4 regions of the Rahnella sp. PD4 genome follow, and region 1 is predicted to be linked to each of the others. Evidence: predicted binding sites of a transcription regulator. Region 1 holds the regulator's gene; each other region holds the start of a gene.
What was found. Region 1 encodes Fur, which represses iron uptake genes when iron is present. Its sites were predicted from a motif close to ATAATAATGAGAACNACTATCAA; they were not measured.
Positions count from the first base shown of each region.

Region 2: a site for Fur is predicted at 2,981-3,003, ahead of efeU (iron uptake transporter permease EfeU). Genes of this name have one in related genera too.
Region 3: a site for Fur is predicted at 5,202-5,224, ahead of ACOZIO_RS13880 (siderophore-interacting protein). Genes of this name have one in related genera too.
Region 4: a site for Fur is predicted at 3,217-3,239, ahead of ACOZIO_RS00485 (TonB-dependent siderophore receptor). Genes of this name have one in related genera too.

Region 1 covers NZ_JBLZQF010000008.1:66,173-73,830, reverse strand. Annotated here, with positions in the region: gene pgm (phosphoglucomutase (alpha-D-glucose-1,6-bisphosphate-dependent)) at 1-974, opposite strand, end outside; gene seqA (replication initiation negative regulator SeqA) at 999-1,553, opposite strand; gene ybfF (esterase) at 1,795-2,577, shown strand; gene ybfE (LexA regulated protein) at 2,839-3,120, shown strand; gene ACOZIO_RS18705 (methyl-accepting chemotaxis protein) at 3,196-4,860, opposite strand; gene fldA (flavodoxin FldA) at 5,282-5,809, shown strand; gene fur (ferric iron uptake transcriptional regulator) at 6,121-6,576, shown strand; gene chiQ (ChiQ/YbfN family lipoprotein) at 6,709-7,044, opposite strand; gene chiP (chitoporin ChiP) at 7,058-7,658, opposite strand, start outside.
Region 2 covers NZ_JBLZQF010000001.1:633,521-641,178, reverse strand. Annotated here, with positions in the region: gene putA (trifunctional transcriptional regulator/proline dehydrogenase/L-glutamate gamma-semialdehyde dehydrogenase) at 1-830, opposite strand, end outside; gene putP (sodium/proline symporter PutP) at 1,343-2,827, shown strand; gene efeU (iron uptake transporter permease EfeU) at 3,077-3,928, shown strand; gene efeO (iron uptake system protein EfeO) at 3,975-5,102, shown strand; gene efeB (iron uptake transporter deferrochelatase/peroxidase subunit) at 5,162-6,457, shown strand; gene ACOZIO_RS02730 (N-acetylmuramoyl-L-alanine amidase) at 6,642-7,658, shown strand, end outside.
Region 3 covers NZ_JBLZQF010000004.1:475,666-483,323, reverse strand. Annotated here, with positions in the region: gene bamA (outer membrane protein assembly factor BamA) at 1-517, shown strand, start outside; gene ACOZIO_RS13895 (methionine-R-sulfoxide reductase) at 729-1,115, opposite strand; gene dctP (TRAP transporter substrate-binding protein DctP) at 1,430-2,464, opposite strand; gene ACOZIO_RS13885 (TonB-dependent receptor domain-containing protein) at 2,613-4,985, opposite strand; gene ACOZIO_RS13880 (siderophore-interacting protein) at 5,403-6,215, shown strand; gene ACOZIO_RS13875 (PadR family transcriptional regulator) at 6,218-6,700, shown strand; gene map (type I methionyl aminopeptidase) at 6,758-7,513, opposite strand; gene ACOZIO_RS13865 (ParD-like family protein) at 7,551-7,658, opposite strand, start outside.
Region 4 covers NZ_JBLZQF010000001.1:108,466-116,123, forward strand. Annotated here, with positions in the region: gene ACOZIO_RS00475 (HlyD family secretion protein) at 1-246, shown strand, start outside; gene ACOZIO_RS00480 (TetR/AcrR family transcriptional regulator) at 284-871, shown strand; gene ACOZIO_RS00485 (TonB-dependent siderophore receptor) at 957-3,068, opposite strand; gene ACOZIO_RS00490 (O-methyltransferase) at 3,421-4,104, shown strand; gene ACOZIO_RS00495 (glycoside hydrolase family 3 N-terminal domain-containing protein) at 4,111-6,069, opposite strand; gene ACOZIO_RS00500 (Bor family protein) at 6,326-6,613, shown strand; gene ACOZIO_RS00505 (chromate transporter) at 6,672-7,190, opposite strand; gene ACOZIO_RS00510 (chromate transporter) at 7,190-7,658, opposite strand, start outside.

The DNA of each region.
Region 1 (7,658 bases):
AGATAATGGTTCGGGTTCATCAGACCGGCAGGCGTCACAATACCGTGGCGGTCATAATCCGGGTCATTGGCAAAGGCCAGATCGAATTTATCACGCAGCGCCAGCAGACCGGCCATTGCAGATTCAGACGAGCAGTCCATACGGATCACGCCGTCATGGTCGAGATGCATAAAACGGAAAGTCTGATCGACTTCATCGTTAACCAGCGTCAGATCCAGTTGGTAATGTTCCGCGATACGCTTCCAGTATTCGATACCGGAACCGCCAAGCGGATCGACACCCAGTTTCAGACCCGCTTTCTGAATCGCAGCCATATCAACGATATCGGTCAGCCCTTCGATAAACGGCTGAACCAGATCTTTCGCTTGCAGATGGCCACTTTTCCACGCCAGATCCAGAGACTGACGTTTCACGCCTGCCAGTTTTGCGGCCAGCAATGCGTTAGCACGTTTCTCAATCACGGAAGTCAGATTAGTATCTGCCGGCCCCCCGTTGGTCGGGTTATATTTGATGCCGCCATCTTCCGGTGGGTTGTGCGAAGGCGTGATGACGATGCCATCCGCCAGCGCGCCGCCGTGACGGTTATGCGTCAGAATGGCGTGCGACACCGCTGGGGTCGGCGTGAACCCGTTATCTTCCTGAACAATGACATCCACGCCATTGGCGGTCAGCACTTCCAGCACAGAGATAAACGCCGGTTCGGACAACGCATGGGTGTCTTTACCCACGTAGCACGGGCCGGTGGTACCCTGCTCTTTACGCACTTCGGCAATCGCCTGAGCAATTGCCAGGATGTGCGCTTCATTAAAGCTGTGACGCAACGCACTACCGCGATGGCCGGACGTACCAAATTTCACAGCATGTGCTGTGTTTGCCGGATCCGGTTGCAGAACGTAATACTGTGACGTTAACTGCGCCACATTGATCAAATCGCTTTGCTGAGCAGGTTGCCCTGCACGGGGGTGATTAGCCACTGGCGCTTCTCCCTTACGCTGAAATTAGAGGGTGCCGCATACTTTATCAGTCAGTTCCGCCGGGAACTGCATGAGCTGCATGATGTGTTCGATCATGCTGCGTTTGCGACCTGTGTTGGTATTCGTAATAACCCAATACGGCGTTCCGGGAACGTGTTTAGGTTTGGTATGTATGCCGTTTTGCAGCAAGGTTTGCTGGTCACCGGCAAAATAAGTCCGCGTGCGCCCGGTCAGAGAGTCGGTCGCTGTCGCAAATTCTTTAGGGTTCAGGGTATACAAGGTCGAGAGGATCAGCATAAAACGATTAACCGCTTTAGTCTGTTCTGCGTATTCGTCGGACAACAGCAGTTCACGGACGGCGCGGACTTTATCACGCGACGTCGGTGCCGCTGCGACAGCAGGTTTTTCCTGCGCAACAGTTCCGGCAATAACAGAAGTCGTCGCTGGCGCGTCAGGAGCGGTCTGACCGGCAGTAAACTTCAACATACGGCGTAAAATATCAGACGCACTTTCACCGATTGCCTGCGTGTGGCTGGCAATGTAGCGGTAGAGTTCTTCGTCAACCTCAATAGTTTTCATCTTTATCCAGTACTGTTCTTCTACTTAATTCATTCAAAAGGATTATACAAATTTCTACGCAGTAACAAACAGGGGAATTGCGCTGCAAAGTAAAATCCAGACAACTTCCCGATTTTGCTGCATGCAGGCTCCGGCCCGTTCTGTTCCTGGTAGTCAAATCCCGCTCAGGCATCTGGCAGACACTTTCTGTTTTAAAAAATTATCCGCAAGTCATGATAACCTAATGAGATTGTTTATCTGTATGAACTTCTCTATGAAATTACATTATCGCCTGCAGGAATCTGAAGTGACTGGCAGCACTGCACTGCCGGTTTTGCTTATCCACGGATTGTTCGGCACCCTGGATAATCTGGGTATTCTGGCCCGTGACCTGAGACAACAGCATAACGTGTTACAGGTGGATTTGCGTAATCATGGCCAGTCCGGACGTTCTGATGAAATGTCTTACGCCGCCATGGCACAAGATTTAGAAGAAACGCTGGATGCTGTTGGTTTCCAAAAAATCATCGTTATCGGCCATTCGATGGGCGGCAAAGCCGCGATGGCGCTGACGGCACGGATCCCCGATCGTATCGAAAAGTTGATCGCCATTGATGTCGCCCCCGTGGATTATCACGTCCGTCGTCATGATGAGATTTTCGCGGCCATTAACGCTGTGACCGACGCAAGACTCCGTGACCGCACGTCTGCCAGCGACTGTATGCGCCAGTATATAAAGGAAGACGGCGTGATCCAGTTTTTGCTTAAATCCTTCCGCCAGGGCGAATGGTGCTTCAACGTGCCCGTGCTGCTCAGTGAATACGAAACCATTACCGGCTGGGAAGATGTGCCAGCATGGGATCATCCGGCGCTGTTTATCCGCGGGAGCTTATCGCCGTATGTGCAGGATGAATATCGCGACGCGATTGCCCGCCAGTTTCCACAGGCCAAAGCGCATGTGGTGGCGGGAGCCGGTCACTGGGTGCATGCGGAAAGACCCGATGCGGTACTGCGCGCTGTGCACCGTTTCATCGATGTGGCCTGAGGTTTAACATCCTGGGGATAAATTGTGCAAAAAGTCTGCACAACTTAAGAAGTTATCATGAAATCAGGGCAATCAGGCGTTGTGAACCCCTGGGGCGCCAGTGTATGATTGCGCGCTATAATTTTGCCGCCCCGTTTTACTCACAGTGAGTCGCGGGGGGTGAATTGGGTCAGGGTTTCTTAGCCCGAAATGTGTGAAACGCTCGTCAGGAACGGCTTGCCGTTTCCCGATGTAAAAACTTCCCTGGTTGTACCTCTACCTATGGCAAAAGAACAACTGGATCGCACGACGATTGATCTGTTCGCAGATGACCGTCGTCCGGGGCGTCCAAAAACAAATCCGCTATCCCGTGATGAACAGCTCAGGATCAATAAGCGCAACCAGTTACGCCGCGATAAAGCGAGCGGCCTGCGTCGTGTGGAGCTGAAAATGAATGCCGATGCTGTTGACATGCTCAATAAGCTGGCAGAAGAACGCAATATCAGTCGTAGCGAATTGATTGAAGAGATGCTGCTGTCGCATCTTAACGGTCATGAAGGTTGATTGAAAAGCGGGTAACCCGATAAGGCTACCCGTTTGTTTTTCTTAATTATTCCACGCTAATTTACGTCTTCCCACTCAGAACGTTTCCCAGTTTTCAGCACTTTTTGCCGAAAGCCTGCCGGTATCAGGACGCAACAAGGGTGCTGAAATCGACTTCGCCGGACGTGAACCCACATTCGTGACGCTGTCTTTCAGCTTGAACGTTGCGACGGCGTTGTTGAGCAACGAAGCCTGTTCTTCCAGCGATACTGCGGCCTGTGACGCCTGTTCTACCAGTGCGGCGTTCTGTTGTGTAACGCTGTCCATTTCTGTGACCGCTACCGCTACCTGGCTGATTCCTTTACTTTGTTCGTCAGACGCAGACGCAATTTCCGCCATGATGTCGGTGACATGCGTAATTGAGCGCACCACTTCATTCATCGTCTGACCGGCGTTTTCAACAAGTTTCGAGCCGCTGTCGACGCGGGAAACCGATTCGCTGATGAGCTGTTCGATTTCTTTTGCAGCCTGCGCACTGCGTTGTGCCAGGCTGCGCACCTCGCTGGCAACCACTGCAAAACCACGCCCCTGCTCGCCTGCACGTGCTGCTTCTACTGCGGCATTCAGCGCCAGAATGTTGGTCTGGAAAGCGATGCTGTTAATCACGGAAGTGATTTCAGCAATTTTCTTCGAACTGCCGGAGATATCTTTCATGGTGCTGACCACATCCGCCACGATGTTGCCACCTTTCTGCGCAGTGGTAGAAGCTTCCATAACCAGCTGGCTGGCATGATGAGCGTTATCAGCATTGTGCTTAACCGTCGCAGTCAGTTCTTCCATGCTGGCAGCGGTTTCTTCCAGTGCAGATGCCTGCTCTTCCGTACGGGAAGATAAATCGTTGTTTCCGGCTGAAATTTCTGACGCGCCCTGATAGATGTGATTGGTGCAGTTGCGGATGGTCTGAACGGTATTCACCAGGCTAGACTGCATCAGGTTCAGTAACGGAATCAGCTTACCGGCGCAGTTTTTACCGAACTCATCCAGATAAAGTGTCAGATCGCCGCTTGCTATCACCGCGAAGTGATCACGGATTTTATCCAAGGGTTTCACCAGCGCCATGACCAGATAACGGTCAGTCAGTAATAAGATCACCAGCCCGATACCAAAGGCCGTCAGCAGAATCACTTTGCTGAATGAGGTCAGATGGGCAGACTGCCGTTGCGATGCATCAAAATCTACCGCGATCTGACCGCCGACTTTGTCCATCGAGACACCAAAACTGCGGCTCAGTGCAGGTACGGTAGTGTTGGCTAACTGGTTATATAACTCCGTGTTCTTACTGAAGGCTGCGTCGAACATTGGCGTGACGCCCTGGGTAATCAGATTTTCCCAATTGGTGATCAGTTCCTGCACGGCAACATCTTCCAGCCCCGGATGCGGCGCCGTTTTAAAATTAGCCAGTGCCTGGGTCAGCCCGGTGAGGGATTGTTTGGCGGTATCAAAAATTTCCGGACCTTTTGACGGATCGGCCTGAAGCTGTGCGACGGCACGCGTAAGGCGAGTTACGGTACGGAAATACTGATCATTTCCTTTATTGATCAGCGCCATATTATTGACCAGCTCGGTACTGTTTTTGGTATTTTGGGTCAGTGTGTCAAGGGAGGTAACGGTGTATAGGGAAACACCCGCCCACATGACACAAAAAATGCCAAGAATTGTTAACAAAGCGGCCCTGATGGTAATATTTTTTAAAAACTGCACGATATGCCTCTCTCGAAACATGACTGTTTCTGGCCTGAGGATTGAGGGGGATGCGGAGAATCAAGACAGGTAACCAGCAGGCAAGTGCCCCAGGACATGTTTGAACACCTCTCCGGGCATCGATTTCTTTATTATGTTGAGATTGCTCTCGCATCATCTATCGGCGGAATATTCTCGAAATTTAGTATTGTGACGACTTATTTCTTCAATTTGCGTTTGACCTTATTCAGCCTGAGGTTAACGCACCCTGCGTGAAAGCACACAAAGGCGATAACACTTAAAAATATTGCCCGATAAACTTATTCCCCAGCTAAGAAGGCGAGCAGAAGCATATTCTCCGCCGCACGAGTTTGCTATCATCTGCATTATTATTGCCTGCGTTGCAGAGCACTTCATTGAGAACAAGAGGTTAGGTAATCTTATGGCCGTTGTAGGTATCTTCTTTGGATCCGATACAGGTAACACCGAAAACATCGCAAAAATGATCCAGAAACAGTTGGGTAAAGATGTTGCAGAGGTGCATGACATTGCGAAGAGCAGCAAAGAGGATCTGGAAAAATTCGATATTTTGCTTATCGGTATTCCAACCTGGTATTACGGTGAAGCGCAGTGTGACTGGGACGACTTTTTCCCAACGCTGGAAGAGATAGATTTCGAAGGTAAGCTGGTTGCACTGTTTGGCTGTGGTGACCAGGAAGACTATGCCGAATATTTTTGCGATGCACTGGGCACCGTGCGCGATATCATTGAGCCACGCGGCGCAGTGATTGTCGGACACTGGCCTACCGAAGGGTATCACTTTGAAGCCTCTAAAGGCCTGGCTGATGATAAGCATTTCATAGGACTGGCAATTGACGAAGATCGCCAGCCGGAACTGACCAGTGAACGTGTTGATGCCTGGGTGAAACAGATCACAGAAGAACTCAGCCTTTCTGAAATTATTGGCTAAAAACCCTGTTGGCCCTGAGGATTTATTCTACAATTGAAGGGCCAAACTATTACTGAAATTAACAATTTAACTGCTACAAAATTGTAACTTTCGGTCGTATCAAGGTACACTGAGTTCCTCTGTTTTTTCTATCGATCAAGTCGTTGCATTACCAATGTGACCGGCAAATTGTGATCTTTATTAACAGGCTATCGTTGACGACAATTGGCACACTTGCGTAAACGAAGAGACTAAACGAATAATTTGTGCCGCCGATGCCACAGGCTGCATGCCTCAACTTGATTAGCACATAGTAACAGGACTGAATCCGCATGACTGACAACAACACCGCACTGAAGAAAGCTGGCTTAAAAGTCACGCTTCCGCGCCTCAAAATCCTGGAAGTGCTGCAAGCGCCGGAAGGTCATCACGTTAGTGCGGAAGATCTTTACAAGCAATTAATTGATATGGGTGAAGAAATTGGCCTGGCAACGGTTTACCGCGTTCTGAACCAGTTCGACGACGCCGGTATCGTTACCCGTCATAATTTCGAAGGCGGCAAGTCCGTATTCGAACTGACTCAGCAGCATCACCACGATCACCTCATCTGCCTGGATTGCGGACGTGTAATCGAATTTCGTGATGAGTATATTGAAGGCCGTCAGCGTGAGATTGCTAAGAAACACGGCATCAAACTGACCAACCATAGTCTGTATCTCTATGGTCATTGTGAAGCAGGTGATTGCCGCGAAGATGAGTCTTTGCACAACGATAAACCTGCGCACTAATATGGCATGTGGCAACCCCGTTGCCGACAGGCTGTGAATTCATTAACCGCTGAAAAGCGGTTTTTTTATGTCTGGATTTCAGCAACCCTAAAAAAACCCCGGCACGCCGGGGTTTGATTTCTGCGATTCGTTTTACGGTTTCGGAGCGTTATTGGCCCGGATTTCCTGCCATATCTTTCCGCAATCTGCGGCATACGCCTGACCATTACCGGTTTTGCGTGCCGTAAGACACTGCTGGTAATCCACCACGCGAACCGTTTCCTGTTCCGCAAATTTTTGGTGGGCTTTTTCCTGTTTCAGTACATTCAGCACCGCCTGACAGGATGCCAGTTTATCCGGATTGCCTTCCGCCGTATTAATACAGGCGCTGTAAGCCTCACGCGTTTTGGATATTTCAGCCTGACCGGCTGTCGGCGCACAACCCGCCAGCAGAACAGCGGATACCACGGTCATCAATAATTTATTCATCGACATAGCGACCTCAGAAAATAGTGAATGGAGCGATAACGATGAATTTCACGTCTTTTTCATCCTGGAAAATATTGCCGTATCCGCCGCCCCAGCTTGGAATATCCGAATGATTGTCATACTGGGTGTAATGCAGTTTGAACAATGTCCCTTTCGCACGGCCTTCCTGAATGGTGTACAGCGCATCCAGACTCCAGGCGCTTTCTTTCAGGCGCTGACTCTGGTCGTAAGCCGCGTTAGTGCTCGGCCTGGCATCCCATGCATAAACATAGGAGCCACCGACGGCTAAGCCCGGTAAATCCCATTTTGCCAGGTCATACAACACGCCTGCATATACTGCTTTTTCACCGTTAGCGTTGAAGTCCGAACGGTTGTCCCACCACACATCAAGACGGCCGTTTGAAGAGGAATACGTCGGCGTCATACGTTGCAGGAAGTAACCCTGGTTCCCTTCCGCTTTCACCATCGTCCCTTCCAGACGCCAGTTGAACTGACCCGTGGTATAGCCGAAAGTTAACGCCTGCAACCAGGCCAGACCATCATACAAACTGTTTGGATCATTTTTGTCACTGATACGATCTTCTGCCCCATAGAACTGATAGCTGGTAGTCAGC
Region 2 (7,658 bases), on a different contig from region 1:
TCATGTTTACGGGCATTGGCCAGCGCTTCGGCGATGGTTTCACCGGTTACAAACTGTTCGCCCATCAGGCGCATCGCCATGTCCACGCCTTTGCGGATCAGGGGTTCACCGCTTTTACCGATAATACGGTTCAGAGATTTTGACAGACTTGCTTCATTGTGTGTCGCGACCAGTTTTCCGGTGAACAGCAAACCCCAGGTTGCGGCGTTAACGAACAGCGACGGGCTGCGTCCCAGATGTGAATGCCAGTTACCGTTGCTGATTTTGTCGCGGATTAACGCATCGCGTGTCGGTTTGTCGGGGATACGCAGCAATGCTTCCGCCAGACACATCAGCGCTACGCCTTCCTGAGAAGACAGAGAGAACTCCTGCAACAGGCTTTGCACCATCCCGGCGCGGCCGTTTGCACTCTTTTGGTTTCTGAGTCTGGTGGCGATATCAGCCGCGAGTTTCAGCGCTGCATCATTGAGCGGGGCAGGCAGACGCGCCTGTTCAAGCAGCATGGATACGGCTTCAGGCTCAGGGCGGCGATAGGCGGCGGTGATAGCCGAGCGGCTGACCGACTGTGGCAGAATTTGCTCAGCGAAATCAAGGAATGGCTGATGGGCTTCCTGAACAGGTTGTACAGCGGCATCTTCCGCACCTTCAGGTGCAGCGCCATTCAGTGCCGGAATTTCCGGCAGTGTATCGCCGTTTTCCAGCCGTTCAAGATAGGAAAATATCGCTTGTTTGATCAGCCAGTGCGGCGTGCGGTCAATTTTGTGAGCCGCTTCTTTTAGCCTGTCACGCGTACCTTCATCCAGCTTCACGCCCATCGTGGTCATACCCATGCGCAAACACTCCATATGAAAAATTTCAGGTGAATTCGTTATCTTTATGTCGAGCAATATCTTCTATGTTGCAACCTTGTGCAACCTTGTTAATGCATGAAGTGTGCCTGTTGTGATTCACCTGGCATTTTTAACAAGAAAATAACGGCATGGATCTTGCCTGTCTTGTCATGGCGTCAATATCAAGGGTTATATCGGGTGCAACTTTCCGCGCTGCAAAGTACAACCCGTATTGCGGATAACTGTGATGGAGGGTGAATTTTGTGTATTTGAAATGTTAAAAATATTGAAAAGTGGATAAGGCTAAACCAGTATCCGGCTCGACAGTAATTTTGAATAAAAACCATACAGAGTCAGTGACTATATAAAAATATGGAGAGTCTTGCTGCAACCTTTAGAGGTTTCAGCCATCATCTCGCCCCGGCAGGTTTTTGGCAGCACTTCGGGTGGAGTGCTGCCGGGACAGACAGGTGCCGGACAACATCGCAAAAAATAAGAAAGTGGAGAATGGAATGACAATGAACACACCGATGCTGGTGACGTTTTGTGTTTATATTTTCGGGATGATTTTGATTGGGCTCATCGCGTATCTACGAACCAAAAACTTTGATGATTATATTTTGGGCGGACGCAGTCTGGGCAGCGTGGTCACGGCGCTGTCCGCCGGTGCTTCCGACATGAGTGGCTGGTTGTTAATGGGGCTGCCGGGTGCGATTTTTATTTCCGGCATTTCGGAAAGTTGGATCGCGATTGGTCTGACTATCGGCGCATACCTGAACTGGAAACTGGTGGCGGGGCGGCTACGTGTACACACCGAAGCCAATAACAATGCGCTGACGTTGCCGGATTACTTTACGCATCGTTTTGAAGATTCGAGCAAGCTGCTGCGCATTATTTCCGCGATTGTGATTTTGGTGTTCTTCACCATTTATTGTGCCTCCGGCATCGTGGCCGGTGCACGTCTGTTTGAAAGCACCTTCGGCATGACGTACCAGACCGCGCTGTGGGCCGGCGCGGCGGCGACTATCCTTTATACCTTTATCGGCGGTTTTCTGGCCGTCAGCTGGACCGATACCGTGCAGGCCAGCCTGATGATTTTCGCACTGATCCTGACACCGGTTATCGTCATCCTCGCCGTTGGCGGCATTGATACCTCGATGATGGTCATCAAAGCCAAAAATCCTGAATACACTGATATGTTTAAGGGCATGAATCTGGTGGCGATACTGTCATTGCTGGGCTGGGGGCTGGGCTATTTCGGTCAGCCGCACATTCTGGCGCGTTTCATGGCGGCCGATTCTCACTTCACTATCCGCAGAGCGCGCCGTATCAGCATGACATGGATGATTTTATGTCTGGCAGGTACCATCGCTGTAGGATTCTTCGGCATCGCGTACTTCAGCAATAATCCGGCTGAAGCGGGCAACGTGACGCAAAACGGTGAGCGCGTGTTCATCGAGCTGGCGAAAATTCTGTTCAACCCGTGGATTGCCGGGATCTTGTTGTCCGCTATTCTGGCAGCGGTCATGAGTACCCTGAGTTGTCAGCTACTGGTGTGTTCAAGCGCCATTACTGAAGATTTCTACAAAGCTTTTCTGCGAAAAGGCGCGAGTCAGCGCGAACTTGTGTGGGTGGGGCGTGCAATGGTGCTGATCGTGGCGCTGATTGCTATTGCGCTGGCTGCCAACCCGCAAAACCGGGTTCTCGGTTTGGTCAGTTATGCCTGGGCCGGTTTCGGTGCCGCATTCGGGCCGGTGATCCTGATTTCCGTGATGTGGAAACGTATGACGCGTAACGGTGCACTGGCGGGGATGTTGGTCGGTGCAATAACGGTGATCCTGTGGAAACAATATGGCTGGGCTGAATTATACGAAATCATTCCCGGTTTCATTTTCGCGTCACTGGCTATCTGGATTGTCAGCCTGACGGGGCGTAAGCCTTCCGCCGCTGTTGAGCAGCGTTTCACCGCCGCGGAAGCGGAATATAAAACTGTTTAACCGATAATCTCCTGTTGTGTCACTCAGACCGGGGTCATTCAGGCCCCGGTTTTCAGCATTTTCCGCCGCATAAGCCTTCCGTCCTGATTTTTTCATGTGTATTTACCGATCCCCTTTCAAAAAAAGGATCGGTTGCCTCTTGTATTTCTTTTGGCAAGAATGATAATCACTATCGTTTCTTTTTACTTTTCTTTACAGAAGCCTCATACATTCTGTGGTTCGTCAGAATTCAGGGGCCGGGAGCTCGTCATGTTCGTTCCGTTTCTCATTATGTTTCGCGAAGGGCTGGAAGCTGCGCTGATCGTCAGCCTGATTGCCAGCTACCTCAAACGGACGCAGCGCGGGCAGTGGCTCGGTGTGGTCTGGATTGGCGTTTTCATCGCCGCTGCGCTGTGCCTGGCGCTCGGTCTTTTCATCAATGCCACGACCGGTGAGTTTCCGCAAAAACAACAGGAGCTGTTTGAAGGTATCGTCGCCGTCGTCGCGGTGTGCATTCTGACATACATGGTGTTCTGGATGCGCAAAGTGTCACGGTCTATCAAAGTGCATCTGGAAGGGGCGATTGATCATGCGCTGAATTCCGGTCGCGGTCAGGGCTGGGCACTGGTTGCGATGGTGTTTTTTGCGGTTGCGCGTGAAGGGCTGGAATCGGTGTTTTTCCTGCTGGCAGCCTTCCAGCAAGACGTGGGTATTGAAGCCCCGATCGGTGCAGTGCTTGGCCTCGGCGCGGCCATCGTGCTGGGTTTCCTGATTTATTACGGCGGCGTGAAACTGCATCTGGCGAAGTTTTTCAAATGGACCAGCCTGTTCATCCTGTTTGTCGCCGCCGGACTGGCTGCGGGCGCTATCCGCGCGTTCCACGAAGCGGGGTTGTGGAACCGTATGCAGGACATTGCCTTTGATCTGAGCGGGACTTTATCCACACACTCTTTATTTGGCACCTTGCTGGAAGGGATGTTCGGGTATCAGGAAGCGCCGACGGTCAGCGAAGTTGCGGTGTATTTCCTGTATCTGATCCCCGCGCTGTTCCTGTTCTTTATTCCACAGAGTAAATCGCCTGTGGCTGCGCCGGTTTCTGCCGGGCAAAAAACACAACGTTAATTTTATCAACTTCATTCCTCATTTTGCCCTTGCCACGGAGTTACACATGCCACATTTTCGCCGTAAAGCTTTACAGATCGCCCTGTTGTCCCTGCCGGCCTTTGCGCTGAGCGCCAACGCGCTGGCTGCTGATGTTCGTCAGGTCAAAATTGCTGTTAATGACAAACAATGTGAACCGATGACGCTGACCGTGCCGGCCGGTAAAACTCAGTTTGTTATCCATAACAACAGTCAGAAAAACCTGGAATGGGAAATCCTCAAAGGCGTGATGGTGGTGGAAGAACGTGAAAACGTGGCGCCGGGTTTCACGCAGAAAATGACGGCTAACCTTGAACCGGGCGAATACGACATGACCTGCGGCCTGCTGAGCAATCCGAAAGGTAAACTGACGGTTACCGCTGAAGGTACGGCCGCTTCCGGCAAGCCTGACGCCATGGCGCTGGTCGGCCCGATTGCGGAATACAAAGTGTATGTGACTCAGCAGGTGGCTGAACTGGTGGCACATACCAAAGCCTTTACGGACGCGGTGAAGAAGGGCGATCTGGCGAAAGCGCAATCCCTGTACGCTTCTACCCGTGTTTACTACGAGCGCATCGAACCGATTGCCGAACTGTTCTCTGATCTGGACGGCAGCATCGATGCCCGTGAAGATGATTTCGAGAAAAAAGCCGAAGATCCTAACTTCACCGGTTTCCACCGTCTGGAGAAAATCCTTTTCGCGGACAAAACCACCCAGGGCACCGAACCGTTTGCCGACAAGCTGTATGCCGATACCGTTGATTTGCAAAAACGTATCGCAGAGCTGACCTTCCCGCCAAGTAAAGTGGTCGGCGGCGCAGCGGGCCTGATTGAAGAAGTGGCCGCCAGCAAAATAAGCGGCGAAGAAGATCGTTACAGCCGCACTGATCTGTGGGATTTCCGGGCCAACCTTGATGGCGCACAGAAAATTGTCAATCTGCTGCGTCCGTTGCTGGTCAAAGCCGACAAACCGTTGCTGGATAAAATCGACGCCAACTTCAAAACCGTTGATGCGCTGCTGGACAAATATAAAACCAAAGACGGTTACGAGAATTACGAAAAACTGTCTGATGCGGACCGTAACGCAATGAAAGGTCCTATCACCACGCTGGCAGAAGACTTGTCCAAACTGCGCGGTGTACTTGGTTTAGATTGATATCTTTAGCGCCTCCCCCTGCGCAGGAGGAGGCGCTTTTAAATTCCTGAGGCATAGCAATGAGCAACAAAAACGATAATCAGAACGAAGTTTCTTCTTCCCGCCGCAGTTTACTCAAGGGCGTGGGATTGTTAGGCGGGGCATTTGCCCTGGGCGGCGCAGCCACAGCGCAGGCTGAGAAAACACCCGGAGCAAAGAACGAATATACACCAGGGACTGTTTCCCCTGACGAGCGCTGGGGTAAGCAACCCTATTATGGCGAGCATCAGGCGGGTATTTTAACGCCGCAACAGGCATCGATGATGCTGGTTTCCTTTGACGTGCTGGCCACTAACAAAGCTGATCTGGAGCGTCTTTTCCGTCTCCTCGATTCACGTTTTGCCTTCCTGACCAAAGGCGGCACTGCGCCTTCAATGGATCCGAAATTTCCGCCCATGGATTCAGGGGTGATGGGCGCAGAAATCTACCCGGACAATCTGACCATGACGCTTTCTGTCGGGGATTCTCTGTTTGATGAGCGCTTCGGGCTGGCACCACATAAGCCTTTGAAATTACAACGCATGACACGTTTCCCGAATGATTCACTGGATGCCAAACTCTGCCACGGTGACCTGTCCTTGCAAATTTGCGCCAACAACAGCGATACCGTGGTGCATGCGCTGCGGGACATCATCAAATATACGCCTGATTTACTCAGCGTACGCTGGCGTCGTGACGGCTTTATTTCGTCCCATGCGGCGCGCAGTCAGGGCAAAGAAACGCCGATCAATCTTCTGGGCTTTAAGGATGGTACGGCGAACCCGGATGCCAAAGATAAACCTTTGATGGATAAAGTTATCTGGGTGACCGGCGGGCAGGGCGAACCGGCCTGGACGGTGGGCGGCAGTTATCAGGTGACACGTCTGATCCCGTTCAAGGTGGAATCCTGGGACCGCACGCCGCTGCAGGAGCAGCAGTCTATTTTCGGGCGCGACAAAGCCACCGGCGCACCGCTGGGGATGGAAAAAGAGCACGACGTGCCGGATTACGAAAAAGACCCTGATGGCAAGACGATCCGCCTCGATGCGCATATCCGTCTGGCGAATCCGCGCACTAAAGCCACCGGAGACAGCCTGATGTTGCGCCGTGGTTACAGCTATTCCCTGGGTGTGACTAATTCCGGGCAACTGGAAATGGGACTGGTTTTTGTCTGTTATCAGCATGACCTGGAAAAAGGTTTCCTGACCGTGCAGAAACGTCTGAACGGTGAAGCGCTGGAAGAATATATCCGCCCTAACGGCGGTGGCTTCTTCTTCACGTTACCGGGCAATAAAGACGAAAGTCACTATCTCGGACAATCGTTAATCGAAGCGTAATTTAACTCCTTCCCTTCGCCGGGGAGGGAGCCGATCCCAGAGGAACCCAAACCAGACATCATTTTTACGCCTGGTTACGCATTTCATCGCCTGTTAATACTCCGCCTCATCCAAAAAAATCTCAGTAATGTCATGATGATAAATCGCAAAACTGATTTATTACGTTGCCTGTTCTGAGACTGTTATGACCATCAACCATACCCGCAGAAAATTACTGATTTTTGGCATCGGACTTTCGCTGACCGCGCCGCGTTTGTACGCCGCCCAAAAAGCGGTGCGGATCACCATGACTTCAGATGCCAGTCAGATTCACCTGGCACTCCCTGCGGCAGATAAACGCTGTCGCGTGTTTATGCTCAGTGCGCCGGAGCGGGTCGTGATTGATATGCCGTTGACATCATTTCCGCCGGAACTTGAGCATGCACTGACCGTGGTGCGGCAGAAGTTTTCCTGGGTCACAGAAGGGCGCATTGCTCATTTCAGCCCTGAGGTGGCGCGCATCGTGTTGCAGGTGAACGGTAAACCGAAGATTACGCGTAACACGGAAAATGGTGTCCTGACGGTGACGATATCGGCAGAAAGCCATGCTGCCGCAATTGGGCCGGTCGTGTCCCCTTCGCCGCAGGCGGAGAAACCGCTGCTGGTCATGATCGATCCGGGTCATGGCGGCAAGGATCCGGGGGCAATCGGTAATGAAGGCACTTATGAAAAACATGTCGTGCTGCATATCGCCAAACGCCTGCAAACTTTGCTCAGCCAGCAGCACGGTATTCACGCCGTGCTGACCCGGCAGGATGATGTATTTATTCCGCTTTATCACCGCGTCAGCCTGGCGCATCAGCATGCGGCGGATCTGTTTATCTCGATACATGCCGACGGTTTCACCAACGATCTGGTCTCCGGAGCATCGGTTTTCGCACTGTCTGAACACGGCGCAGGCAGTGCGATGGCGCGCTATTTATCGCAAAGCGAAAACAGCGTCGATGTGTTGTACGACGACGATTTTAAAACGGACGATCAATATCTTAAAGAAACACTGTTTGATCTCGACCAGCACGAAACCATTCACCGCAGCCTGGATTTTGGCAGACATCTGGCAGCAAATATCAGTAAAGTCCATCACATGCACAGCCCGCATCCGGAACAGGCAGGTTTTGCGGTACTGAAATCTCCGCGTATTCCTTCCGTGCTGGTGGAGACA
Region 3 (7,658 bases), on a different contig from region 1:
CGCCAAAGCCGGTTATGCGGCAGGCATTGGCAGCAACGAAGTGCCGTTCTACGACAACTTCTACGCGGGCGGCTCCAGCTCGGTTCGCGGTTTCTCCTCCAACACCATCGGGCCGAAAGCGGCGTATTACAAATGCAGCAGCGCTGACAAGTCGTATTCCACCTGTCCGGTGACCAAATCGACTGATGCGGTGGGCGGTAATGCGATGGCGATTGCCAGCGCGGAACTGTATGTGCCGACGCCGTTCATCAGCGAGAAATACGCCAGTTCGGTCCGTACATCATTATTTGTCGACTCCGGCACGGTGTGGGATACAAAATGGAAAAATACCTCAGCGACCGAAGCCGCGGGTATTCCGGATTACAGTGACCCGACACATATTCGTGTTTCCAGTGGTATAGCGCTGCAATGGCAATCCCCGCTTGGCCCGCTGGTATTCTCTTATGCGCAGCCGCTGGTGAAATATGAAGGGGACAGCGCTGAGCAATTCCAGTTTAATATCGGTAAGACGTGGTGATAATAAATCCGTCTTACAAAGTTATTACTTTTTACAGACGCAATGAGAATAGAAAATAAATCATATTCAATTATAATGCCGGCATGATGTTTATTGAGCAACCCTTAGGGTAAAACATCATGCCATTATAATATTGTTGGAGTTCTTCCTTTTAAGGGCTGCCCCTGTGCGGCCCTTCTTTTTATGGGTTTATCACATCAGAAATAAGCGATTATTCTGCTTTGTGGTAATTTCCCTGCGCGTCGGCACTTTCAAAAATCATTGAAACGGAGTTTACACAATGGCGCAGATTCTTCTCGGTCAAATATTCTCCCTCAAAGACATGCCCCAGATGTGCCTTACAGTTCGCACAAACAATTTCTGTTCTGCGGCCATCGGCATCCGGCACACGTTCTACCGCACCCGGAATTTCATCGTCGAAAGCTGGCCAGCCGCAATGGGATTCGAATTTGTGTTCTGAGGAATACAGCGGCGCAGAACATCTTTTACAGACGTAGCGGCCCGGTGAAAAGTGGTCGTTATACTCACCGGTATTCGGGCGCTCTGTCCCTTTGTTTTCGATGACAAAACGTTCAAAATCATTCAGTTCTCTGTTCATTATCATTGCTCCTGGCAGGTGACATTGCAACTTTATAGTGTAGCTCTATATTGGGGCGATATATCAAGCTGCAAGTGCCCTTACGCCAAACCGTGCTATTTGACGCCGCTACGCAGCGTCTGCCACGGGGTGATACGTTTTTTAAAATCGGTCTGCTGCACAGGGTGATCAGATCGGCCTGCGCCGACTACAGAGAACGTGGCTCAGCCAGTACCGGCAGATAATACAGATGGCGTCAGCGCTGCTTCAGAGAACCTGATAATCAGAATGGGATCCTGGCAGGGGATCCCCTCCTGCCGCAGAATAAGGCATTTTTACTTCATCTCTTCTTCCATGACTTTACTGACTTTTTGCAGGGTGGATGCGACATCCTTAACACCAGCGGCTTCCTGGTTCTTCACCCAGTTGGCCTGGATGTCCTGATAGCCAGTCACTTCCTGCCAGTACGTGACTTCACTGTGTTGCAGAACGCGGACATTTGCACCGTCTTTACGCAGGGCATCCAGTTGCGGTTCAACGCTGTGATCCATCATCGAACCGGCAACTTTATAAGCGGTATTAGCGGCGCGTGTGATGGCGTCCTTATCTTCCTGCGCCAGTCCGTTCCAGACTTTATGGTTCATCACCAGAAGGTAAAGATGACCCAACCACAGTTCTTTCGAGACTATAACCTCCGGTGCCATCTTCTGGATTTTCAGATCATAACCGCTGTCAATGTTGACCAAAATGCCGTCGAGTTTACCGGTCTTAAATGCATTTACCGTTTGTTCGCCCCACGGTGTGGTCACTGGGGTCGCGCCCGCATTACGCAGGAAGTTCTGATGCCAAAAACTGGCTGAACGCCAAGCGGTGCCTTTGATATTCTGCAGTTTCTCCAGCGGATGTGTGCTGAAAAAGGCCACCGGATAACCTGTTGAGAGAAAAATATCTACCACACCATTCTTTGCCAGTTCAGCGGGGAAGGCTGGGATTTCGGCGTATACGCGGCGGAAGAACGCTATCTGTTTATCGCCGGATGGCCCTGTCGGAAAACTTTTGAAAAGCTGGTGCAGTGGTAACTCTTTGGCGGTATATTCCGGCACCACAATGCCAATATCTGCATTGTTTCCTTCGCGCACAGTGCGCAATGCATCGTAGCCGGTAGAGAGTTCGCCACCCCAGTGCTCTTCAATTTTCAGGCGCCCATGGGATTCTTTTTCAATCGCCGGAAATAATACATCTTTGATAAAGCGGGTGCGCATTGCGCCCAGCGGTTCGTGATCGGTGTATCGCAAGGTCGTGGCAGAAACAACCGCCGGTAACAAGAGTAAAGCGAGGGCAAGTGCCAGAGGTTTTCTGATTAAGTCCATGTAATCTCACATTTCGGTTGGGTAAAACCAGAGTTTATCTGCTGAACCCCAATGTGGACGTGCGTGAAAACAGGTTATTTGCGTAAAATTAAAAAAGCGTCATGTTTGCACATGACGCTCCTGATTTTGCCCGGTTGAGTATTATCGGTTAGAAATCGACGTTCACACCCAGCTGGAAGCTGCGCCCCGGCATCACGGCCAGCGCTTTATTGTATTCATCCTGATTAGTGGTTTCGGTCAGCGTACGGCTGCTCAGGTAATCCCAGTATTTGCGGTCGGTGATGTTGTAAACACCGCCGCTGAGCTTGACGTTCTTCGCGACTTTCCAGTAGGCCGTTGCATCCACCATACCGTAACCCGGCACATTCATGTATTCGGTGGTGGAGCCGGTGATTGGCGTACCGGCATTGGTATAGCTCTGTCGGCTGGTCGCTTCGGCTTTTTTGCCTTTCACGAAGGTTGCCGTCAGGGCGGTTCCGTAGACGCCGGATGGCGCATCCCATGCCACGCCTGCCACAAATTTCATTGGCGGTACGCTGTCGAGATCCACGTATTTGTCACCGTCGTAGCTGGATTTCGATTCACCCTTGGCATAACCCAGTGCGAAGGTGGTGCTCAGGCCATCAACGTGGCTAAACCAGGTGCCGTAGTTAATTTTGGTACTCAGATCGCCACCGTAGATAAACGCTTCATCGCGGTTTTCTGCCTGATAAATTGTATAGATATTGGATGGCACGTTGGTGAACATACCCGGGCTGCCCGCGCGGGTGTAACGGGTATTAGCAATGAAGTTTTTGTAGGTGTTATAGAAGAGGGAAGTCCTGAAGGTCACGCCTTCCGTGGCTTCGCCTTTCATACCCCATTCAAAGTTATTGCTGGTTTCGGTTTTCAGGTCAGTGTTACCGATCAGCGCATACTGACCACGTCCTGCATAGTTAGAACCGAGGTTCCAGGAACCGTAAAGCTGGCTGGCATCCGGGAACTGCGCGCCGCGCTGGTACTGCAGATAAGTCATCAGTTTAGGGGTGATGTCATAGGTGAAGGCCAGCGATGGCAGAGCCTGCGTATCGGAGTTGGCTTTACCGTACAGGGTGGAAACCTGATCTTCAGAAACGATGCTGTTAGACAAGTCTGACAGATTTTGTGCCTTGGTATTCTGATATGCGACACGCACCGCAGGCACTACAGAGAAGTTATGGCCGCCGAGGTCAAACTTAACGGTGTCTTGCAGGAAGCCGCCGAGGATATACGTCCGGCTGTTGGCTTCCGGTTGCATGATGGTCGTGAAAGCACTTTGGTCCGGGCTTTCGCGGAACGGACGTTCGGTGTTGGACACGCGACCGTTGATACCGGCACTTAACTCATGGCGACCCAGCGTTTTCAGCCAGCTGGTTTCTGCGCCGTAGGTGTTTACATCGTAGTTCGAGTAGACATTCATCATCTGCTTGCTTTCGTTTGGCAGATAAGTGTTGTCGTGCGCCTGAGTATATTGGTAATAGACTTTCGAGACGATGGCATCCACGTAATCGTTGAACGGCGTCCATTCGTCTTTCAGGCTTGCACCCCAGCGGCGGGTGTTACTTTGCTGCTGTGCGGTGCCAAGAATCGCGCTGCCCGCGTTGTTCCAGGTATCGTAATGGGTGTGGTTTACTTTTTCGTAGTAATCAAGGGTGCCGGTGACTTTATGGGCGTCATTAGGCTGCCAGATTACCGACGTCATGATGGCGTCAGAGTGCCAGTTGGCCGGATACGCATCCAGCGTTCCGCTGTTGTTGCTGGTTTCCTGACCGTCGCGGCGGCTGATGGCGATCAGGCCACGCAGGGTTTCGTCACCGGCGGCAGCGGTGATGCCGTTGTGCCAGGAACGGTCTGAGGAATCATAATCAGACTGGTAACCGAAATAAGTTTCCTTGCCAGGACGCAGGTAATCGTCGGCAGATTTTGGCAGGAAAGAAACGGCACCACCGATGGAGGTGTTGGCACGGTCGGCTGATGTGGCACCGGATTCAATATCCACCTGACCATAAATATACGGGTCAATGTAATCACGGCCAATACCAAAGGTATTCAGCCCCGCACGACTGACGTAGCTGCGCCCGGTGGCGCTTGGCTGCGGAATACCGTCGACATCAATGCCTACGCGGTTGCTTTCCAGGCCGCGAATGTTATAGCCGGTATAACCGCTACGGTCAAAACCGCTTTTGCCGTTGCCGGAGCCGCCACTCGCGCCGGTCGCGGTGATCAGCGGCTCATAACGCATAATAGTCCCGAAATCATTACCGCCTTTGCGCTGCATTTCGGCTGCTGTGAGGGTGGTTTTCGAACCCGGTTTTTTATCCGGCATCGTTTCGGTGACCGTCATGACTTCTTCATTGTTCTGCGCCAGATCCTGAGCTGTACGCACCGCCGGTTTTTTTTTGATGGCTTCAGAAGATTGCGTATTGTTTGCGGTGAGATCGGTATTGTCTTTCACGGCTTCCGCTGCATTTACATGAAATGTGGTGGTGAGAATCGTCCCCATGAAAATGACGTTTTTCACTAAACCCTGCTGTGTAAAGGATGTGAACATTTGTTTTTGTCCTGCACTAATTTTTAGAGTTCTGCTCGCATTTACTGCCTTTCGACAAAACAGACGCACTGGTCATCTGCATTCAATTCTTCCCTGAAAAAGCCATTATCCTTATAAAGTATGGGCTTACCTGGCGTCAGCGCCCATCCCGGCTTTTTGAGAATGATAATGATACTGATAATTGTTATCAACAAAATGATATAAAAAAATGCATTCCTTAACAAAATTTATCCCGTCTGTTCTCAGGGAGAGATAAAGGCGAGGTGAAAAATACAGGGAAAAGAAGACAGCGCATTACACTTTATGGGGTTGAATAAAATATAACTAAGATATATCTTTCAACAAAACTTACGCATAAGAGAGAAACTGATGGCACAACATCGCACTGAAACCCCTGCCGCAAACTTGCCGGTCCGTGTCAAAAATGATCTGGTTTTCCGTCATATCACGGTCAAACAGAGTGAAAGCCTATCAGGCTGTTTTAAAAGGATTATTTTAAGCGGTGACGCGCTGAAAGGTTTTACGTCAGGCGGCTTTGATGACCATATCAAATTGTTTTTTCCGGCAAATCCGGGGGATGTGATTACGCCACCGGCAGTGACCGAAGAAGGCATTGTGTGGGGTGAAGGAGCACGCCCGCTGAACCGCGAATATACGCCGCTGCACTTTGATGCTCAGAGCAACGAACTGACACTGGATTTTTATATTCACGACGGTGGTGTCGCCAGCGAATGGGCGGCCGGCGCAAAGCCGGGCGATAAACTGATCATTGGCGGACCGCGTGGTTCACTGATTATTCCTGCCGGTTACAAATGGCAGCTCTATATCTGCGACGAAACCGGTCTTCCGGCGGTGAAACGCCGTCTGCGCGAACTGAAACAGGCCGGTTCAGATGCCAATATCACCGTGCTGGCGAAAGTGAGAGATGTGAGTTGTGTCAGCTACTTAGATGAAGAAAATGATGTCAGCATCGACTGGATTATCAGCGATACGCACGGCGGTTATCAGGAAGAGGATGCGGTCGTGAAGAAGGTGAAAAGCCTGCTTCTGCCGGAAAGTGATTACTACATCTGGGCGACCGGTGAAGGCAAATTCGCGAAAGGGCTGAATGACTATTTCGTTGAAACCTGCGGACTCGATCCAAACTTCGTGCGTTGTGTGGCTTATTGGCATAATAAGTAACGATGATGAATCATAAACACCGCCGTGAAAGAATGTTCGAAACGGGTGACATCCGTCTGCTGATGCTGCATTTTTTGCAGCAGCGTTGCGCCCATGGTTATGAGCTGATCAAAGCCATTGAAGAATTATCTAAAGGTGAATACACGCCGAGTGCCAGTATCATTTATCCGAATCTGACATTTTTAGAAGAACAGGGGCTGATTTCAGCCAGCCAGGAAGAGGGCGGGAAGAAGCAATATTCGATCACACCGGAAGGTGCGCAGTCACTGGCCGGGCAGGAAGAACTGCTCGGCTCAGTGACAGAGAAACTGCATTCACTGGCGATTTTGTCAAACAATCGCAGTATTCCGGAAATGCAGCGTGCGATAAATAATATCCGCATGGCGCTTAATCTGCGGCTGGCGAAAGGCCCGATCGAACAGGAAACCTTGTATAAAATCACGGATGCATTAGATCGTGCGACCAAAGAAATTGAGCGCAGTTAAGCCGCACCTCAGAAAGTATAAAGCCTTCCGGTCGGAGGCTTTATACTTTCAGGATAGTCACATCTCTTCAGGCCATGGCGTTAAGATCTCGTAACCGGTTTTCGTTACCGCAATCATATGTTCCCACTGTGCGGATAACGAGTGGTCTTTGGTGACCACGGTCCAGCCATCGGGCATGACTTTATTTTGTTTTTTACCGGCATTCAGCATCGGTTCGATGGTAAATAACATCCCTTCCTGTAAAACCAGTCCGCGGCCTTGCTCGCCGTAATGCAGCACTTGCGGATCTTCGTGATAACCCATACCGATGCCGTGTCCGCAATACTCTTCCACGATGGAAAAGCCTTCGCGTCTGGCGACAGCGGCAATCGCATAACCCACATCGCCAAGCGTTGCACCCGGACGCACCACTTCAATGCCCGCCATCATCGCTTCAAACGTGGTATCTACCAGACGGCGGGCCAGAATACCCGGTTCGCCCGCGTAATACATACGGCTGGTGTCGCCGTACCAGCCGTCTTTGATAAGCGCCACGTCGATGTTGACGATGTCGCCTTTTTTCAGCGCTTTGTCAGAAGGAATGCCATGACAAATGACGTGATTGACGGAGGTACAGGTGGTTTTCTGATAGCCGTGATAACCGATATTGGCCGGGATCGCCTGCAATTCATTGACGATAAAATCGTGGCAGATGCGATCCAGTTCATTGGTGGTGACACCCGGTACAACGTAGGGTGTGATCATATGCAATACACGCGCTGCCAGTTTGCCGGCAATACGGGCTTTATCGAGGCCTTCCGGCGTTTTGACCATGCGGTTATTATTGACGAAATACCGGCTATCTAAAGCATTATTCATTGCTTGCCTTCCTGTGTGTGGCACCCACGTTTAACAACGTGCGGATACTGCCTGCGTTTTCATCCGATTCCACGCTACACCGCACCAGCAATTGCGAAAT
Region 4 (7,658 bases), on a different contig from region 1:
CGCGCGGATGTGCATGTGGATGCGTTGCCGGGCGTGACATTTCACGGTGAAGTCGACAGCCTCGCGCCGGGTTCTGGCTCAACGTTCGCATTGCTGCCGTTTGAGCCGGGCACGGGTAATTTCACCAAAATTGTTCAGCGGGTGCCGGTGCGCATCCGTCTGGACACCGGTCAGCCTGATTTAGCGGCGCTGCGCCCCGGATTATCGGTGGATGCACGCGTTTCGCTAACTGATCCTGTCAGGTAAACTATGACGGCAATTTTCTGATTATCAGGGTGTTACTATGCGCTACGAAAGTGAACATAAACCTAAAATCCGTGAGCGGATCGTGAAGGAAGCGGCGAAAGCCATCCGCGCCAAAGGGCCATTGCAGGTCAGCGTGGCAGGTGTGATGAGCAAAGCCGGCCTGACGCACGGTGGGTTTTATGCGCACTTTGCCTCAAAAGAGGCGTTGATTGAGGCGGCCATCGGGCAGATGTTTAATCAGGTTATGGCCCGCTGGGATAAAGAAAATCAGGGACTGACGGCGCAGAAACAACTGGCAGGGTATATCGATTTTTATTTGTCGCCGTGGCACCGCGATAACCGTGCGCAGGGTTGTCCGGTATCGGCGCTGGCCTCTGAAACCCCCCGTATGTCGGCACCCTGTCAGGCAGAGTTTGCGCGTGGTATCGGACGTATCCGTGAAATGATTATCCGTCAGATAACAGAGATGGGTGTCGATGATCCGCAAACGCTGGCGATTTCGGTGAGTGCGGAACTGATGGGCAGTTTGTCACTGGCACGCTGTGAGCCGGACCGGCAGGTATCGGATGCCTTGCTGGAAAGTGCAAAGAAAGCGCTGAAGGCGCGGTTAAATTTGCCGGGATAATAAACTCTCAGAATCGCTCCCTCCCCTGCGAGGGGGAGGGTTGTGGTGGGGTATTACTTCGCAGGGGGAGGAGCTGAAAAATCTATCAGAAATCGTAACCTACTGTAGCCACCACCGTCCGTTCCTGACCCCAGTAGCAGTAGCTGGTGCCGTAACAGGCTGCGACATATTTTTTGTCGAACAGGTTGTTAGCGTTCAGCTGCACATAGGCGCCTTTGAGTTGCGGATTGAACTGCACCAGATTCATACGCAGTGACGCGTCAACCAGCGTGGCGGAAGGCATGTGGCGGGTGTTTTCGTTATCCGCCCATTGGGTGCCGATGTAACGAACACCTGCACCCATATCCACACCAATCGGCGTGTTGTACTGACCCCAGATGGAAGCCATTTGCTTTGGCGTCACATACGGTGTGTTACCGTTGTTCTCAGCCGCATCACGGATACGCACTTTGTTGTAGGTGTAACCGGCCATCACGTTGAAGCGTTCGGTAACCTGTTTCTTAGCTTCCAGCTCCAGCCCCTGTGAGCGGATTTTACCCGCCGGCTCGTAGTAGCTGCCGACCACCACGCGGTTACCCACGTCTTTCTGAGTCAGATCATACAGCGCCGCGGTGTACATATCAGAAGTACCGACAGGCTGGTATTTGATCCCGGCTTCGTATTGCTCACTCTGCATCGGTTTCAGCAGCGTGCCGTCAGCGCCCGGCAAGGCAGATGGCGTCATCGCCTGGCTGTAGCTGACGTACGGAGAAATCCCGTTGTCGAAGGCGTACAGCAGGGAAGCGCGGCTGTTAAAGTGGCTGTCTTTACGTTCGCTGTTGCTCTGCGTGCCGTAAATGCTTTCGTAGCTGCGGCTGGAGGTTTTCAGCGTGTCGTAACGGCCTGACAGGGTCAGATACCATTTGTTCCAGTTCATCTCATCTTGCAGATAGGTACCCATCTGCTCATAACGGTTTTTACCGCGTTTAAGGCTGTAATAATCCAGTGCATCACCGCCCACGCCGGTGTACGGGTTGAGGTTTTCAGCGTAAGCAGCGTCAGATTTCACATCATTGATAAAGTGGGAATAGTCAAAGCCCAGCACCACTTTATGCGCCAGTTCGCCGGTGGCGAAATCCGCTTCAAGCTGGTTATCGATCGCGAAGGTATCCAGGGATGATTTTTCACCGGAATAATAACGGCTCATCTCGGTACGATCCGCATTCCAGCCGGCCTGATACACCTGATCCAGTTCGGTATTGGAATGGGTGTAGTTGGCGTTCTGGCGGAATGACCATACATCGTTAAATGCATGCTGGAATTCGTAGCTGTAGATTTGTTCCCAGCGTTTGAACTGATTGCGCGTGCTTTCACCATCAAAGAAACCGCGGCTCAGTTTCTGTCCATAGAGGCTGCCGTCAGCCGGAACGGCGGCATGGTAGCCACCGGACGGATCTTTTTGCAGATACGCGCGAAGTAACAGCGAGGTGTTTTCATCCGGCGTCCACAACAGTTGTGGCGAAATCGCGTAACGCTCTTCACGCTGATGATCATACTGCGTATCGCTGCTGCGGGTCATACCGGTCAGACGGAACGCCAGCTGATCATTGATGGCGTTGGTGTAGTCGAACGCGCCGCCTTTAGTATTTTGCGTGCCACCGGAAAGCTGGAAATGACCCTCTTCAGCAAACTGCGGGCGCTTGGTCGATTCCACCACCACGCCGCCAGGAATGCTCTGACCGTAGAGGGCAGAAGAGGGGCCTTTCACCACATCAATGCGTTCCAGGAACCATGGGTCAACCTGGATGGAGTTGTAGGTCGAGCCATCGCTGAGGATACGCAGGCCATCGAGGAAGGTGTTGTTGACGTCACCGCCATGGAAACCGCGCAGGGAGATGGTGTCATAACGCGTTGCGCCGCCGGCAAAGTTGGTGAATACGCCCGGTGTATAGTTCAGCGCAGCGTTGACGGTGGTGGCATTCTGATCCGTCATTTGCTGACGGGTCACGACAGAAACAGCCTGGCCCGTGGTAATCAGCGGCTGATCCGTTTTGGTCGCGCTTTTACTGGTTTTCGCGCTGTAACCCTGGGTCGGCGCATCGGCGGTATCCGCAGGCGCGGCTTTGACAATGACGGTGTCTTCAGCTGCCATTGAGGCAACCGGCATTGCCAGCGCGCACATGAGCACCGAGCGTTTGAGGGGGAAAGCCAACAACATATTCATAATCCCTATAAATAACTCAATAAATTATTGAGTGATTAATTGATGCATGTGTAATAAACCCAAAAGCCAACATTTGTTCCGCCTAAAAACGGCTATACGTGACAGACGGTAACGTAACCAAACCTGGCAAATGTTAAACTTAATGATAATTGTTATCATTATTATTTTGTAAATTCAAGGGAACTTTCTTCAAAAAGTGTGAGGTGACGCATTTTTAACCTGATGAAAACGAGGGTTTTTTGAGAGTGGCACTAAAAATTCGGGCAAAAATGGCCGCGAGTGATTACGGTTAATAGGGCATTTTTAAATATTTTCATTACCTAAAATTCACTGCCGGGAGGCGAAAATGAGTCAGGGGAGTCAGGAGGAGTACAACGGGAAATGGGCTGCGGTCGATGATTATCTGGTAAGTCATCTCGTGGAAAGCGATCCGGTTCTGGAACAGGTGCTGAAAAATAACCATCAGGCCGGTTTACCCGCGCACGATGTGGCACCCAATCAGGGGAAATTACTGGCGCTCCTGGCACAAATTACCGGCGCGCAAAAAGTTTTGGAAATCGGCACGCTCGGCGCGTACAGCACACTCTGGCTGGCGCGGGCATTACCGGCGCTCGGAAAAGTCGTGACACTGGAAGCCGATCCGCATCACGCCCGTGTCGCAAAAACCAATATTGAACTGGCCGGTTTGCAGGACAAAATTACCTTACACGTCGGTCCTGCCGCCCAAACGCTGCCAGGGCTTCAGGCAGAAGCCCCGTTTGATCTGATTTTCATTGATGCAGACAAACCGGGTAATCCGTTGTATCTCGAGTGGGCGCTGAAACTGTCGAAACCGGGTACATTGATTATTGGCGATAACGTGGTGCGGGAGGGTGCGGTGGTGGATCCGCACAGCGACGACGCCCGGGTACAGGGCGTGCGTCGCTTCATTGAGATGATCGAACAGGAGCCGCGTTTATCTGCGACCGCGCTGCAAACCGTCGGCAGCAAAGGCTGGGACGGTTTTGTGCTGGCACGGGTCACCGGTTAACCGGGCTTAACGCGCCAGCCCGAAGCCAATGTCAAACAGCGGGTTTTCGCTGTCATGCGGCATATCGGATTGTTGTCTGAGCACCGCTTCCTCAGACGATGGCAGTTCAAACGGTAGCTTTCCGGTATAAGCTTCAGGGCTGGTCAGACGGGTAAACAGCACGGTATCGCTGACACCAAAATTACCGATAACCGCTTTCGCTTTGTCTGTCACATTGGTCAGGATCGCCGGACGGTCGAGATAAACAGTCACGATTGTCGGCACCGCTTTGCTGGCTTTCACAATGGCCTGATAATCCGCATTGTCGCCGGTAAAGGCCAGTGAACCTTCATGATGGCGTTTGCCGAAGAACCAGGCTTTATGTGGTTGTTCATACGGCGCATGGGCGCGGATCAGCGCAATATCGGCTTTCTCCGGCGTATCCACCACGGTAAAACCGGCTGCTTTTGCGGCCTGCGGTCCGATGCCATACAGCCAGATTTTTTTGCCTTTTTTCAGCGGCAGCACGTCGCCGGTGTTTTGCAGCAGTACCAGCGAATGTCCCTGAGCCGCATCGGCTTCTTTTTGCCAGTCAGCCCGCCCGACGGTCCGGGTGGCGTACTGCACATCGACATACGGATTTTCAAACAGACCGGTCCTGAATTTTTGTTCAAGAATACGCACGACAGATTCGTCCAGACGCTGTTCAGTCAGCTGCTTTTCATTCACCGCATTGACCAGCAACTGCGAGTCGGTCACGCCGCCAAACTGATCAACACCCGCCTGCACGGCTTTCACGAAACGCTGCTGCGGCGTCAGGTTTTCAACGCCCCATGACATGCCGCCCGGCACCGGTTCTTTGCCTTGCGGCGAACCGTTCAGGCAATCATTTTCACAATTGCTGGTGATCAGCCAGTCGCTGAGAATGACGCCTTTGAAACCGTATTGTCCGCGCAGAATATCGGTCAGCAACTGATGGCTGAATCCGGCTCCGACCTGTTCGAGCGGTTTACCGTCCACGGAGACATTTTTCAGGATCGAATACGTCGGCATTACGCTGGCGACATTGGCTTCAAACGCGCCGGTAAAAGGATAAATGTGTTCTTTGAGATTGTTGCCGGGGAAGACGGCGTTTTTGCCGTAAACATTGTGACTGTCGAAACCGTTTTCAGCCGCACCGTACCCGACCCAATGTTTGACCACAGCGATCACGCTGCCCTGATTGAGCCCGTCGGCACCGTTTTGCATCCCTTCGATATAACCGCGCACCATGTTGTGCACCCGCGTCGGATCTTCGCCGAAGGTACCGCTGATACGTGCCCAACGTGGCTCTGTTGCCAGATCAGCCTGCGGTGAAAGTGCCTCACGAATGCCGACGGCCAGATATTCCTGACGGACAATATCGGCGTAACGACGGGTAAGTTTTTCATCCCCAATCGCTGCCAGTCCTAAAGTTTCCGGCCACCGGGTGAATTTACCGGAAGAGGTACTCGCGCCGACCAGATATTCAAATGAGTTACGCGGATCGCTGCTGATGGTGACCGGAATGCCGAGTCGGGTGTTTTCGGCAATCTGTTGCAGTTTATTGTTTTCCCGGGCCATCACGGCCGGATCATCCGCAGAAAGCCGGGTGATCAGACTGTTCACTTTGGCGCCGGCAATCATCTTTTCCGCCGCATCTGTATCATAATACGTCCCGGCCCCAACCGGACTGCTGGCGGTCGGTGCGGAACCGTGCATCATCACACCGGCTTTTTCTTCCAGCGTCATGCGTTTCACCAGATCCGCTGCGCGTGCCTGCGGCGTCAACCGCCAGTCTTCATAAGGTTCCAGTTTCCCGGAATGATTGAGATCCTTGAACTGCAATCCGTCAACGGTCAGCCGTGTTACGTCACGCTGGCTGAGGTCAGGCTGGATAGGGGTGGCGGAGGCAGTGGCAGAAAGCAAAAGGGCAGCACTGGCAAGGCTCAGAGGTTTACTTTTCATTATCATCCTTAACGTTTTTTATATATAAAAACTCAATGAATTATCAATACGCTATTTATCGGACAGATGCTGAGAGCGGCTTCTCAATTAAAAACCACAATAAACCGACTTTTTTCACTCTTTAGCCTACATTTTTTCGTCAATCTTCCGATAACCCCCTTTGGATCTGTTGGTTCGTCCCGTTTCGTTATGGGGCATACCTGCAGACGGCTACTGAGGCTTAATGGCCATTTAAGGTCTTCTATAAGGGATTGTCATGAAAAAGGTGATTTTTGCTGCGGCTGTTGCCGTACTGTTATCCGGCTGTGCACAGCAAACTTTCAACATGGGCCAGGGTATTGCGACCGCGCCTAAGCAAGTGACCACGCATCACTTCTTCGTCAGCGGTATTGGCCAGAAAAAAACCATTGATGCGGCTAAAGTTTGCGGTGGCGCAGATAAAGTGGTTCGTGTTGAATCACAACAAACTTTCGTCAACGGTCTTCTGGGTGTCGTGACGTTTGGTATCTATACCCCGCGTGAAGCCCGCGTGTTCTGTTCTTAATCGCGCCGGATATCACGCCAAGGCTGCCTTATGGCAGCCTTTTTCGTTGTAAGGACGCTTAACCAAAGGCCAGACCCAGCACCGCACCGGCGCTCAGCACCCACAACGGATGGATTCGCTTACTCAGCGACAGCAGCGTGCACAGCGCGATCACCCCAGCCAGGGGCAGTGTGGTCGCTGACGCTTTGGCGATCAGTAATCCGCTTGATACCACCAGCCCGACGGTTACCGGTACCAGCCCGCGCTGCACAATTTGCCGCCAGGGACGGTCTTTGTAACGTTTCCAGCCGCCCATCACAATAAGCGTAATAATCGAGGACGGGCCAAATTTTGCCAGCGAGGACACCAGCAGGCCTGACCATCCGGCAACCTGCCAGCCAATCAGCGGCACGATCATCATATTCGGGCCGGGAGCGGCCTGCGCCAGAGCGAACAGGGCGCTGAATTCCTGCGCGCTCATCCAGTGATGCACCTGTACCACCGCCCGTTGCATCTCAGGCAGAATGGTATTTCCGCCACCAAATGCCAGCACGGAAAGTTCGGTAAATAACAGGGCAAGAGAAAGCAGAACCGGCATCAGAATTTACTCCTCGCGCAGATGAAAATACTGACCGGGGCCAGCACCAGCATGACGGGCAGCATAGGCATGCGGAACGCAGCAATCGCCATCACACCGACAGCGACCAGCGCCAGTTGCAACCATTTACCCCGTAACGGGGCGAGCATTTTGATGCCGGTCGAGAGCAGTAAACCGGCGGCGGCGGCCGCCATCCCGGCGAACAGATGTTCCACCAGCGGTTGGTTCTGATAACGTGCATACACCAGGCCGAGCAGCACCACGCAAATCGTCGGTGCGAGGATCAGCCCGAGCAGCGCCGATAATGCGCCACGTAACCCGCGAAACTCCATCCCCAGGGCGACCGACAGATTAATAATATTACCGCCGGGTAAAAACTGGCACAGTCCGAGCAGTTCGGTGAACTGATCTGCAGTCAGCCAGCGGCGTTTTTCCACCAGCATGTGCCGCGCCATGGGCAATACGCCA